3 regions of the Micromonospora sp. NPDC049107 genome follow, and region 1 is predicted to be linked to each of the others. Evidence: riboswitches for the same ligand, from Rfam matches in the RefSeq annotation. Region 1 holds a riboswitch; each other region holds the start of a gene.
The links. A riboswitch is a leader RNA that binds a small molecule or an ion and turns the genes downstream of it on or off. The one in region 1 is predicted to bind S-adenosylmethionine.
Positions count from the first base shown of each region.

Region 2: linked by a shared signal. The riboswitch ahead of thrC (threonine synthase) and the one ahead of AB0B55_RS10605 (ABC transporter substrate-binding protein) in region 1 are both predicted to bind S-adenosylmethionine.
Region 3: linked by a shared signal. The riboswitch ahead of AB0B55_RS18650 (aminotransferase class V-fold PLP-dependent enzyme) and the one ahead of AB0B55_RS10605 (ABC transporter substrate-binding protein) in region 1 are both predicted to bind S-adenosylmethionine.

Region 1 covers NZ_JBEZEC010000003.1:513,317-516,584, reverse strand. Annotated here, with positions in the region: gene AB0B55_RS10610 (amino acid transporter) at 1-653, shown strand, start outside; SAM riboswitch class IV at 740-851, shown strand; gene AB0B55_RS10605 (ABC transporter substrate-binding protein) at 1,259-2,023, shown strand; gene AB0B55_RS10600 (amino acid ABC transporter permease) at 2,055-2,828, shown strand; gene AB0B55_RS10595 (amino acid ABC transporter ATP-binding protein) at 2,825-3,268, shown strand, end outside.
Region 2 covers NZ_JBEZEC010000007.1:179,492-182,759, forward strand. Annotated here, with positions in the region: gene AB0B55_RS18725 (GNAT family N-acetyltransferase) at 1-35, opposite strand, end outside; gene thrC (threonine synthase) at 272-1,558, opposite strand; SAM riboswitch class I at 1,569-1,704, opposite strand; gene AB0B55_RS18735 (DMT family transporter) at 1,772-2,740, opposite strand; gene AB0B55_RS18740 (metalloregulator ArsR/SmtB family transcription factor) at 2,832-3,137, shown strand; gene AB0B55_RS18745 (DoxX family protein) at 3,246-3,268, opposite strand, start outside.
Region 3 covers NZ_JBEZEC010000007.1:159,604-162,871, forward strand. Annotated here, with positions in the region: gene AB0B55_RS18645 (PrsW family intramembrane metalloprotease) at 1-1,099, opposite strand, end outside; SAM riboswitch class IV at 1,123-1,243, shown strand; gene AB0B55_RS18650 (aminotransferase class V-fold PLP-dependent enzyme) at 1,314-2,558, shown strand; gene AB0B55_RS18655 (FUSC family protein) at 2,568-3,268, opposite strand, start outside.

The DNA of each region.
Region 1 (3,268 bases):
GTCGCGCGGTCGCGTTCGGGGTCATCACGGTGGCGTTCGTCTACACCACCGTGGCGAACGTGGCAGAGCGGCCCGACGGCGTGAAGATCGCCGCCTGCTTCATCGGCGCGATGATCCTGGTGTCGGCGCTGTCGCGGGTGTCGCGGGCGTTCGAGCTGCGGGTCGACCGCGTCCAGCTCGACGAGCTGGCGAGCGCGATGATCGACGAGCGCTCCGGACGTCGCATCCGCCTGGTCGCGCACGAGCCGGAGCGCCGCGACCTCGCGGAGTACCGCGACAAGCTGGCCCAGACCATGGCGGACAACGACTTCCCCGACGACAGCGACGTGATCTTCGTCGAGGTCCGGGTCACCGATCCGTCGGACTTCGAGACGGGGTTGCTGGTACGCGGCAGCGTGGCGCACGACCGTTTCCCGGTGCTCAGCCTGGCCAGCTCCTCGGTGCCCAACGCGCTGGCCGCGCTGCTGCTGGAGATCCGCGACCGCAGCACGCGCCGCCCCCACATCTACTTCGAGTGGACCGAGGGCGGCCCGGCCCGCAACGTGCTGCGTTACCTGGCGTTCGGGCAGGGCGAGATCGTCTCGGTCACCCGAGAGATCCTGCGCCGCCAGGAGCCGGACCGGACGCGCCGGCCCCACGTGCACGCCGGCTGACCGGCTCGCCGAGCGCGGGTCGCGGCCGGTGAGGGTGGTCATATCGGCTGGACGACCGACCGGTGGCTGCTGCTAGCCTCGGCGCAGGTCATGAGTGCCAGCGCGAAGCCCCGGCTCGCTGGCCGGCAACCCTCCTCCGCGGTGGGGTGCCCCGGGTGAAGACCAGGCACCGGCGGGACGTCGGTGCAAGCGTGGCCTGGCACCCAGGTCAGCACCAAGACCCGGGAGACCGCATGCACATCCTCAGCCCCACGCCACCGGCCGTCCGGCGTACGCCGGCCCTGACCCGGCGCCGCCACGTGGACCTGATGCGAATGCGCAGCGCGGCGTGTACCGCCGCCTAAAGCGCTGACCCCTCCCCACCCCGCCCCACCCTTCTTCGCGTCGATCATGAAGTTGTTGCCCGCCTGACCGGCGTGTCGCGGCAATAACTTCATGATCGACGGGATCGACGCATCCCTTTGGAGTTAGTTATGCGTATTTCTTCTCGTTTTGTTGCTGTTGGGGTTTCTTTGTTGACCGTTGGTTTGCTGGGTGCTTGCTCGGGTGGAGGTGACTCTTCGGGGAGTGGCGGCGGGAACCCGTACGGTCTGGCGCAGCCGGGTGTGCTGCGGGCCGGCACGCTGACCGACGCCCCGCCCAACGTGTACCTCAAGGACGGCAAGTTCACCGGCTTCGACAACGACCTGCTGACCGCCGTGGCCGGCAAGCTCGGCCTGAAGGTGGAGTTCGTCGGCACCGACTTCTCCGCGCTGCTCTCCCAGGTCAACAACCACAAGTTCGACGTCGGCAGCTCCTCGATCACCATCACGGAGGCGCGCAAGAAGACCGTCGACTTCGGCAACGGGTACGACTTCGGCTACTTCGGGCTGGACGTGCCGGCCGGCTCGCCGATCAAGGGATTCGACCAGCTCACCGGCGAGCGTGTCGTGGTGGTGCAGGGCACCGTCCAGGACGACTACGCCACCGGCAAGCAGCTCGACCCGGTCCGCGTGCCGGACTACAACGGCGCGATCAACCAGCTCAAGGCGGGCACGGCCGACGCCTGGATCGCACCGGCCGAGATCGGCGAGAAGTCCGCCGCCGACAGCAACGGCAAGATCACCGTGGCGGCCAAGCAGCTCAGCCCGGCGCCGACCGCGTACGCCGTCGCCAAGGGCAGCGACAAGCTGCGCGAGGCGCTGAACAAGGCCCTCGACGAGGTCATCGCCGACGGCACCTGGAGCCGGTTGCAGGCGCAGTACTACCCGGGCCGGCCGATCCCGGCGGACTTCAAGCCGGGCAGCGGCAAGGCGACAGCCCCGTCCGCGTCCGGGGTCGGCGCAACCGTCGGCGTCCGCGTCGGCCGCCTCCTGAGCGGCCGGCGGTGACGAGCGAGCAGGGCGGCAGGAGAGGCGAACGATGGATCCGTTGAGCACCCTCTGGGAAACGTTCTTCGACGTCGACGCGATGCGCGAGGCGTTGCCCGAGATGCTGACCGTCGGGCTGCCCAACACGCTGATCCTGGCGGTCTCCGCCGCCCTGCTCGGCACGGTGCTGGGTCTGCTGCTGGCCGTGGCCGGCATCTCCCGCAGTCGGTGGCTACGCTGGCCGGCGCGCGTCTACACGGACGTGTTCCGAGGGCTGCCGGCCGCGGCGACGATCCTGCTGATCGGCGTCGGGTTGGCGCCGCTGGGCATGCGGGTCTGGGGACCGGAACCGTACCCGCTGGGCATCCTCGCGCTGTCGCTGATCGCCGCCGCGTACATCGGGGAGATCTTCCGCTCCGGCATCCAGTCGGTGGAGGCCGCCCAACTTGAGGGCGCCCGGGCGCTCGGCTTCTCCTGGGCCGACGCGATGCGGCTGGTGATCATCCCGCAGGGCATCCGGCGGGTGCTGCCCGCCTGGGTCAACCAGCTCATCGCGCTGATCAAGGACTCCAGTCTGGTGTACTTCCTCGGCCTGGTGGCCAGCCAGCGCGAGCTGTTCCGGATCGGGCAGGACTACGCGGCCACCACCGGGAACGAATCCGCGCTGCTGCTGGCGGGCCTGTTCTACCTGGCGTTGACCGTCCCGCTGACCCACCTCGTCAACTGGATCGACCGGCGGCTGCGCCACGGCCGCCCGGCCACCGCGCCGGACGACGAGGACGACGACACGGCGCTGCCCGCCACGACGCAGGGAGACCGGCGATGACCACGACCTCGGTGAGCGTGCAGGCGCGCGACGTCCACCTGGCCTTCGGGCCGAACCGCGTGCTGCGCGGCGTCGACCTGACCGTGCCCCGCGGCGCGACGGCCTGCGTGATCGGACCGTCCGGTTCGGGCAAGTCCACCCTGCTGCGTACGCTCAACCGCCTCATCGAACCCGACCGCGGCGACGTGCTGCTGGACGGACGCAGCGTGCTGCGGGACGACCCGGACGCGCTACGCCAGCGGGTCGGCATGGTGTTCCAGCAGTTCAACCTCTTTCCGCACCTGAGCGTGCTGCGCAACGTCACGCTGGCGCTGCGCCGACTGCGCAAGCTCGGCCAGGACGAGGCGGTCCAGGTCGCCCGCGCGCAGTTGGAGCTGGTGGGGCTCGCCGGCAAGGCCGACGCCCGGCCCGCGCAGCTCTCCGGCGGTCAGCAGCAGCGG
Region 2 (3,268 bases), on a different contig from region 1:
TCGGTGCCGTCGAACGGCGCGATCGTGATGCTCATGTGGGCGAGCCTGGCAGGTGCAAAAGCGACAGGGCCAGCGAATTTTCGCTGGCCCTGTCGGACGTGGTCGGGAGGGACACTCGCACAACGCCTCCGGCGTTGGGTCGCAAGAACTTCAAAAGTCTTCGGCGAAATGCCCTCCCGCACGGAGCATCTTGCGCCGTCCGGTTCCTGCCGTCAAGTCCTGCGCGGCGGGTTTTCCACACTCACAGCGAAAATCCAGTCACCCGGTGGATTCAGCCGAGCAGGCCGGCGTCGCGGGCGGCACGCAGGGACGGCTTGATCTGGTGGGTCGGGCCGACCTGGGCGGCCACCGCGTCGATCGTCTTCAGTCCTTCGCCGGTGTTGAAGATGACCGTCTCCGCCGTGGGGTCGAGCCGGCCGGACTCGACCAGCTTGCGCAGCACCGCCGCGGTGACGCCGCCCGCCGTCTCGGCGAACACCCCGGTGGTACGGGCCAGGTCGCGGATGCCGGCGCGGATCTCGTCGTCGTCGGCGTACTCCATCCACCCGCCGGTGCGGCGCACCGCCTCCAGGGCGTAGAGGCCGGCGGCCGGGTCGCCGATGTTGAGCGACTTGGCGATGCCGGTGGGCTTGACCGGGATGATCGTGTCGGTGTCGGCGTGCAGGGCCGTCGCGATCGGGTTGCAGCCGGCCGACTGCGCCCCGAACACCTTCCAGCCGCCCGCCGGGGCCTCGACCAGGCCGATCTCGACCAGCTCGGAGAACGCCTTGTCAATCTTGGTGAGCAGTTCGCCGCTGGCCATCGGGATGACCACCTGGGCGGGGATCCGCCAGCCGAGCTGCTCGGCCACCTCGTACCCGAGGGTCTTGGAGCCTTCCGCGTAGTACGGCCGGACGTTCACGTTGACGAACGCCGTGTCCTCGAACTCGTCGGTCTCCACCAGCTCGCCGCAGAGCCGGTTGACGTCGTCGTACGAGCCGTCGATGGCGACCAGTTCGCCGCCGTACACAGCGGTGGTGATGACCTTGCCCTGCTCCAGGTCGCTGGGGATGAAGACGATCGAGGGCACGCCGGCGCGGGCGGCGTGCGCGGCCACCGAGTTGGCCAGGTTGCCGGTGGAGGCGCAGGCGAACCGGGTGAACCCGAGCGCCTTCGCGGCGGTCAGCGCCACCGAGACGACCCGGTCCTTGAACGAGTGGGTCGGGTTGGCGCTGTCGTCCTTGACCCAGAGCGGCGCGGTGATGCCCAGCTCGGCGGCGAGGTGCGGGGCCGCCACCAGCGGGGTCAGCCCCGGGTCGAGGGTGACCCGGGTGGCCGGGTCCTGCCCGGCGGGCAGCAGCGCGGCGTACCGCCAGATGTTGTTCGGGCCGGCCTCGATCTGCTCGCGGGTGACCGTGGCGAGGGCCGCGGTGTCGTAGTCGACTTCCAGCGGACCGAAACACTCGTAACAGGCGTGCTGGGCGGCGAGCGGGTAGCGGGCCGAACAGGCGCGGCAGACGAGGGCGCGGGCGGGGCTGGCGGAGGTGTCGATGCCGGAGGCGGCGAGCGTCGACGTCATGTCGAGAGTCCTCTCATCTTTCCCCGCATCGCACGGTGCGGCGGGGACGGAATTGGCACCTGCCCCGCGGGTCGCTCAGCGGTGAGCGCGCGGGGTGGTTGCCGGGGCGTCGTCGGGCCGTATCCCTCAGCCCCTCTGGATGAGGTATGCAGTTGTGCCGTCAAGTCTAGGCAACGTTGCCCGGCGCCTCCACCGGGCATCCCAGCCAGTGGGTCAGCGGGCCGCCACCGCCACCGGGTCGACTACCGCGACGGGATCGGTGACCGCCGTCGACCGGGGCGACGACGAGGGCCGGGTGCGGGTGCGCGCCGCGAGGTTCGCGGCGACCAGCGCGGCGATGGTGATCGCCGCGCCGACCAGTTCGACCCCCTCCGGCCGGTAGCCACGGGCGATCTGCACGACGAACGTGGTCACCGGGACGAGGTTCATGAACAGGGCGGCGTTGGCCGCGCCCAGCCGCTGCACGCCGGTGTTCCACGCCAGCACCGCGACGACGGCGGCGACGAGCACCGCGTACGCCAGTTGGGGGGTGACCGCCACCAGGTCGGCGGCGGCCGGCGCGTGCTGCCACCCGACGGCGTCGGCGCCGATGCTCGCGACCACCATGGCGGCCGTGCCGGCGAGCGCGGTCAGCGTGGTGAAGCGCAGCGGTGACCACGCGCCGAACCGGGTCGCGCCGTGGGTGTAGATGGCCCAGCCGAGCACCGCGCCGATCATCATGAGGCCGCCGAGACCGAACTGGCCGAGCCCGGCCAGGCTTCCGCGGGTGATCACCAGGCCGACGCCGAGGAGCGCCACCAGGGAGAGGGTCAGCAGGGCAGGCTTCGGCCGTACGCCGTCCCGGGCCCACCGGACCAGTTGGGTGATGATCGGGGTGGTCGCCACGAACAGGGAGATCTGCTGCGGGGCCGCGTGTTCGAGGGCCAGGTTGGTGAGCAGGTTGAAGCCGGCGAAGCCGACGACACCCAGCACCACCACCTCGACTCCCCGACCGCCGAGGCGCAGCGCGGCAGACCCCTCGCGGAGCAGCAGGATGCCGACCAGGATGACGGCGGCGAACAGATAGCGGGCGGTGGTCAGGTTGAGCGGGTCGACCCTCGCCAGCGCGGTGGCCAGGATCGGGAACATCGCACCCCAGGCGAGCGCGGCGAGCAGCGGGTAGGCGGCGGCGCGGGATCGCATCGTCAGCTCCAATGTTCGAGTATCTTCGAACCAACAACACCGACCTTAGGGTGTTGTTCGATCGTTGTCGAACAAGGGTTAGGCTGGTCACATGGAGCTGCACGAACCCGACCTGACCGCCGTACCGGTCACCGCCGTACTGGCCGCGCTCGCCGATGACGTGCGGTTGCAGATCGTCCGGGCGCTCGCCGAGGGCGGCGAGGCGGCCTGCGGCAGCTTCGACTTCGGCGTCTCGAAGGCGACCCGGAGCCACCATCTGAAGGTGCTGCGCGAGGCCGGCCTGACGCGTACCCGGGCCGCCGGCACGAGCCGCCTGGTCCGGCTGCGCCGCGACGAGGTGGACAAGCTCTACCCCGGCCTCCTGGACGCGGTCCTCACTCCCCGCCCTGCGGCCTGACCCGTCCACGCCCTTGACTGACCTGTCCACGCCCTTTGGCTGACCCGTCCGCGCACGCGTCGCCGGAGCCGACACGCCGAGGCTCCGGCGACGCGCGTTACGGGTCGGTCAGGCGTTGACCGGGCTGGGCT
Region 3 (3,268 bases), on a different contig from region 1:
CGCCGCCGACGCGGCGTGCCCAGCTCCGGGCGGCGTGCCGACGACCCAGGCTGCTCAGGGCGGCCACCTCCGGTGGGCTCAACCAGCCGGCGCGTACGTAGTCCGGCAGCGTCCGTTCGGTGAGCCGCCCTTCCCAGGCGCGCAGCCACACGGCCAGCCCGACCACGCCGAAGAACACCGGCACCATCAGGCCCAGGAAGCCGTACAGCATGATCACGGCCTCGCCGGTGGCCTGGGTGAGCGTCGGCAGCAGGTTCCACGTGCCGTGCAGCATCATCGCGAGCAGCAGGCCGGCGATCGGGGCCAGCACCCGGACCCGCCGGTCGGCGCTCCGGGAGGCCACGCCGAGCCCCACGCCGGTCATCGAGGTGAAGAGGGGATGGGCGAACCCGAACAGGAGGATCCGCACGATGAAGATGGCGATCACCTGTTGGGTGCCGGTCGCCGGGCCGTACCGGTCGGCACCGGCCGCGTAGCCGTACCCGCCCAGGTAGAGGATGTTCTCCACCATGGCGAAGCCGACCGCGGAGAGCCCGCAGTAGACCAGGCCGTCGGTGATCCCGGACCACTCCCGGCGGCGGAACACCAGCAGCAGGATCGGGCCGAGCGCCTTGGTCAACTCCTCAATGAACGGCGCCACCAGTACGCCGGTCAGCGCGTCCGGCAGCCCCCAGTCGGCGAATCGTCCGGCGGCGAACTCGTTGACGTTCAGCGAGGCGGCGGTGGAGACGAACGCCCCCCAGGCGAAGCAGAAGACCAGGTATTTCAGGGGTTCCGGTTCGTACCGGTCGAGCCAGAGGAAGCAGGCGACCAGCACCGGAACCGGCAGGATCGCGGCGCCCACCCCGATGAGCAGCGCGTCGAGGCCGAGCGACTGACCGAGGCGGACGACCATGAAGACCGCGCACGCGGCGATGAGCAGCACCACCCCGGCCAGCACCAGGAACCGCAGCCAGCCGAAGCGGCGCGGCGGCATCCCGGGTGACGTGCCGGCGGGCGGAACCGCGGGCGGGTGCGGCGGCGACGGCAGGGGTGCACCGGGCGGGGTGTCGGCCATGCGGTCAGCGTAGCCATCCCCCGCCGGCTGGTCCGGTCGCATCCACAGCCGCTATGCTGCCGGCAGGTCACGAGCGCCAGCGTCAAGCCCCGGCTTGCTGGCCGGCAACCCTCGTCGAGTTCGCGGTGGGGTGCCCCGGGTGATGACCGGGCCCAGCCCGATCGGCGTGCTGGGCAAGCGCGGACCCCGTCCCGATGCCATACCCGGGGTCCCTGACCCCGGAGGTTCCGGCGTGTCCGTCACCCTCGTACCCTCGCTGCCCAGCCTGCCCGCTCTCGCGTCCCCGCCGTCGGCGGCGCTCGACGTGCTGGGCGTGCCCGGCGAGATCAACCTCGACTACGCGGCCACCGCGCCGTGCGCGCGGGCCGCGGCCGACGCGGTCACCGAACTGCTGCCCTGGTACGCCAGCGTGCACCGGGGCGCGGGAGCGCTGTCGCGGCGCTGCACGCTGGCCTACGAGCGGGCCCGGCAGACCGTCGGCGACTTCCTCGGCGCGGGCGCCGATGACCACGTGGTCTTCACCCGCAACACCACGGACGCGCTCAACCTGCTGGCCCGGTCGTTGCCGGCCGGCACGACGGTGGTCACCTTCGCCGGTGAGCACCACGCGAACCTGCTGCCCTGGCCGCGCGGCTCGGTACGCCTGCCGGTACCCGCCAACCCGGCCGGGGCGGTACGCGATCTCGCCGCCGCGCTGACCGAACTGCGCCGCGACAGCAACCCCGCGCTGCCGGTGCTGGTCGCGGTGACCGGGGCGAGCAACGTGACCGGTGAGCTGTGGCCGGTCGCCGAACTGGCCCGGGTGGCCCACCGGCACGGCGCCCGGATCGTCCTCGACGCGGCGCAGCTCGCCCCGCACGTCCCAGTCGACAGGCGCACGCTCGACGTGGACTACCTGGCCGTCTCCGGCCACAAGCTGTACGCCCCGTTCGGCGCGGGTGTGCTCGTCGGCCGGGCGGACTGGCTGGACGCGGCCCCGCCGTACCTCGCCGGTGGAGGGGCCACCAGCCACGTCGGGCCGGCCACCCACGACGTGACCTGGACGACCGGTCCGGCCCGGCACGAGGGCGGCACCCCCAACCTGCTCGGCGCGGTGGCGCTGGCGGCGGTGTGCGCGGCGTTGACCGACGCCGACCGGGTCGCGCTCGCCGCCCGCGAGCAGGCGTTGCTGGCCCGGCTCCGCGCCGGCCTCGCGGCCCTGCCGCACGTCGTGGAGTTGCGGACCTTCGGCCCGGACGCGCCCCGGGTCGGCATCGTGTCGTTCGTGGTCGCCGGCCAGGACTCGGCCACGGTGGCCGCCCGGCTCGCCGCCGAGCACCACATCGGCGTACGGGACGGGTTGTTCTGCGCCCACCCGCTGGCCCGGCGGCTGCTCGACGAGGCTGCCACGCGTACCGGCCGGAGGGATCTGCCGCCGACCGCGCTGCGTGCCAGCATCGGCCTGGGCAGCACCGCCGCCCAGGTGGACCGACTCCTTGCGGCGCTCGCCGAGCTGGCCTGAGGCGCGTTCTCAGCCGACTGGCGGGGCGGTGGGTGGCTTCGGCGCGTCGCCCGGCTCGGCGGGCTCACCCACCGGCCGCTCCTGGTCCCCGAAGGAGGTGCGGATGCAGCGGTTCGCCTCCTCCTGCTCGATGCCGGAGGCCACCAACAGGTCGCTGGCCGTGGTGCGGATCTGGGCGATCACGACGCTGCCGGAGAAGCCCACCCCCTCCCCGTACGCGCGGCCGGCCTCGCTGACGGCCCGCAGCGACCGCTCCCGCGCCTTCTGCGGCTCCTCCCCCGCCGCGAACTCGTGTTTGAGCAGCCGGACCGACTCGGCGAGGTGGCCGATCGCGTCCGGCATGGGGTCGGGCACCGGCTCGTCGTCCTCGATCAGGGTGACGGACCGGCGGATCAGGGTGCCGGAGTTGCGCATCGCCCGGTCGATCGGGTCGGCCGCCTCCGCGTAGTGGACGAGTTCGTCCCGGCGGTGCCAGCGGGCCGGCGACAGGGTGGCGGTCTCCTTGGCGCCCTCGATCGCCTCGCTCAGGGTGGCCAGCTCGTCCTTGTTGTTGCGCAACCGTTCCAGCGCCCGCTGGATGGTGGCGCGGTCCCCGGAGCGCAGGCCGTCGGCGGTGGCGTCGAGCTGCGCCGCGAGCAGGTCCAGCGCCGGCCGGGCGGCCCGGTTGATCACCCGGAGCGGGTTCAGCGGCAGCAGCACCGCCGTCACCA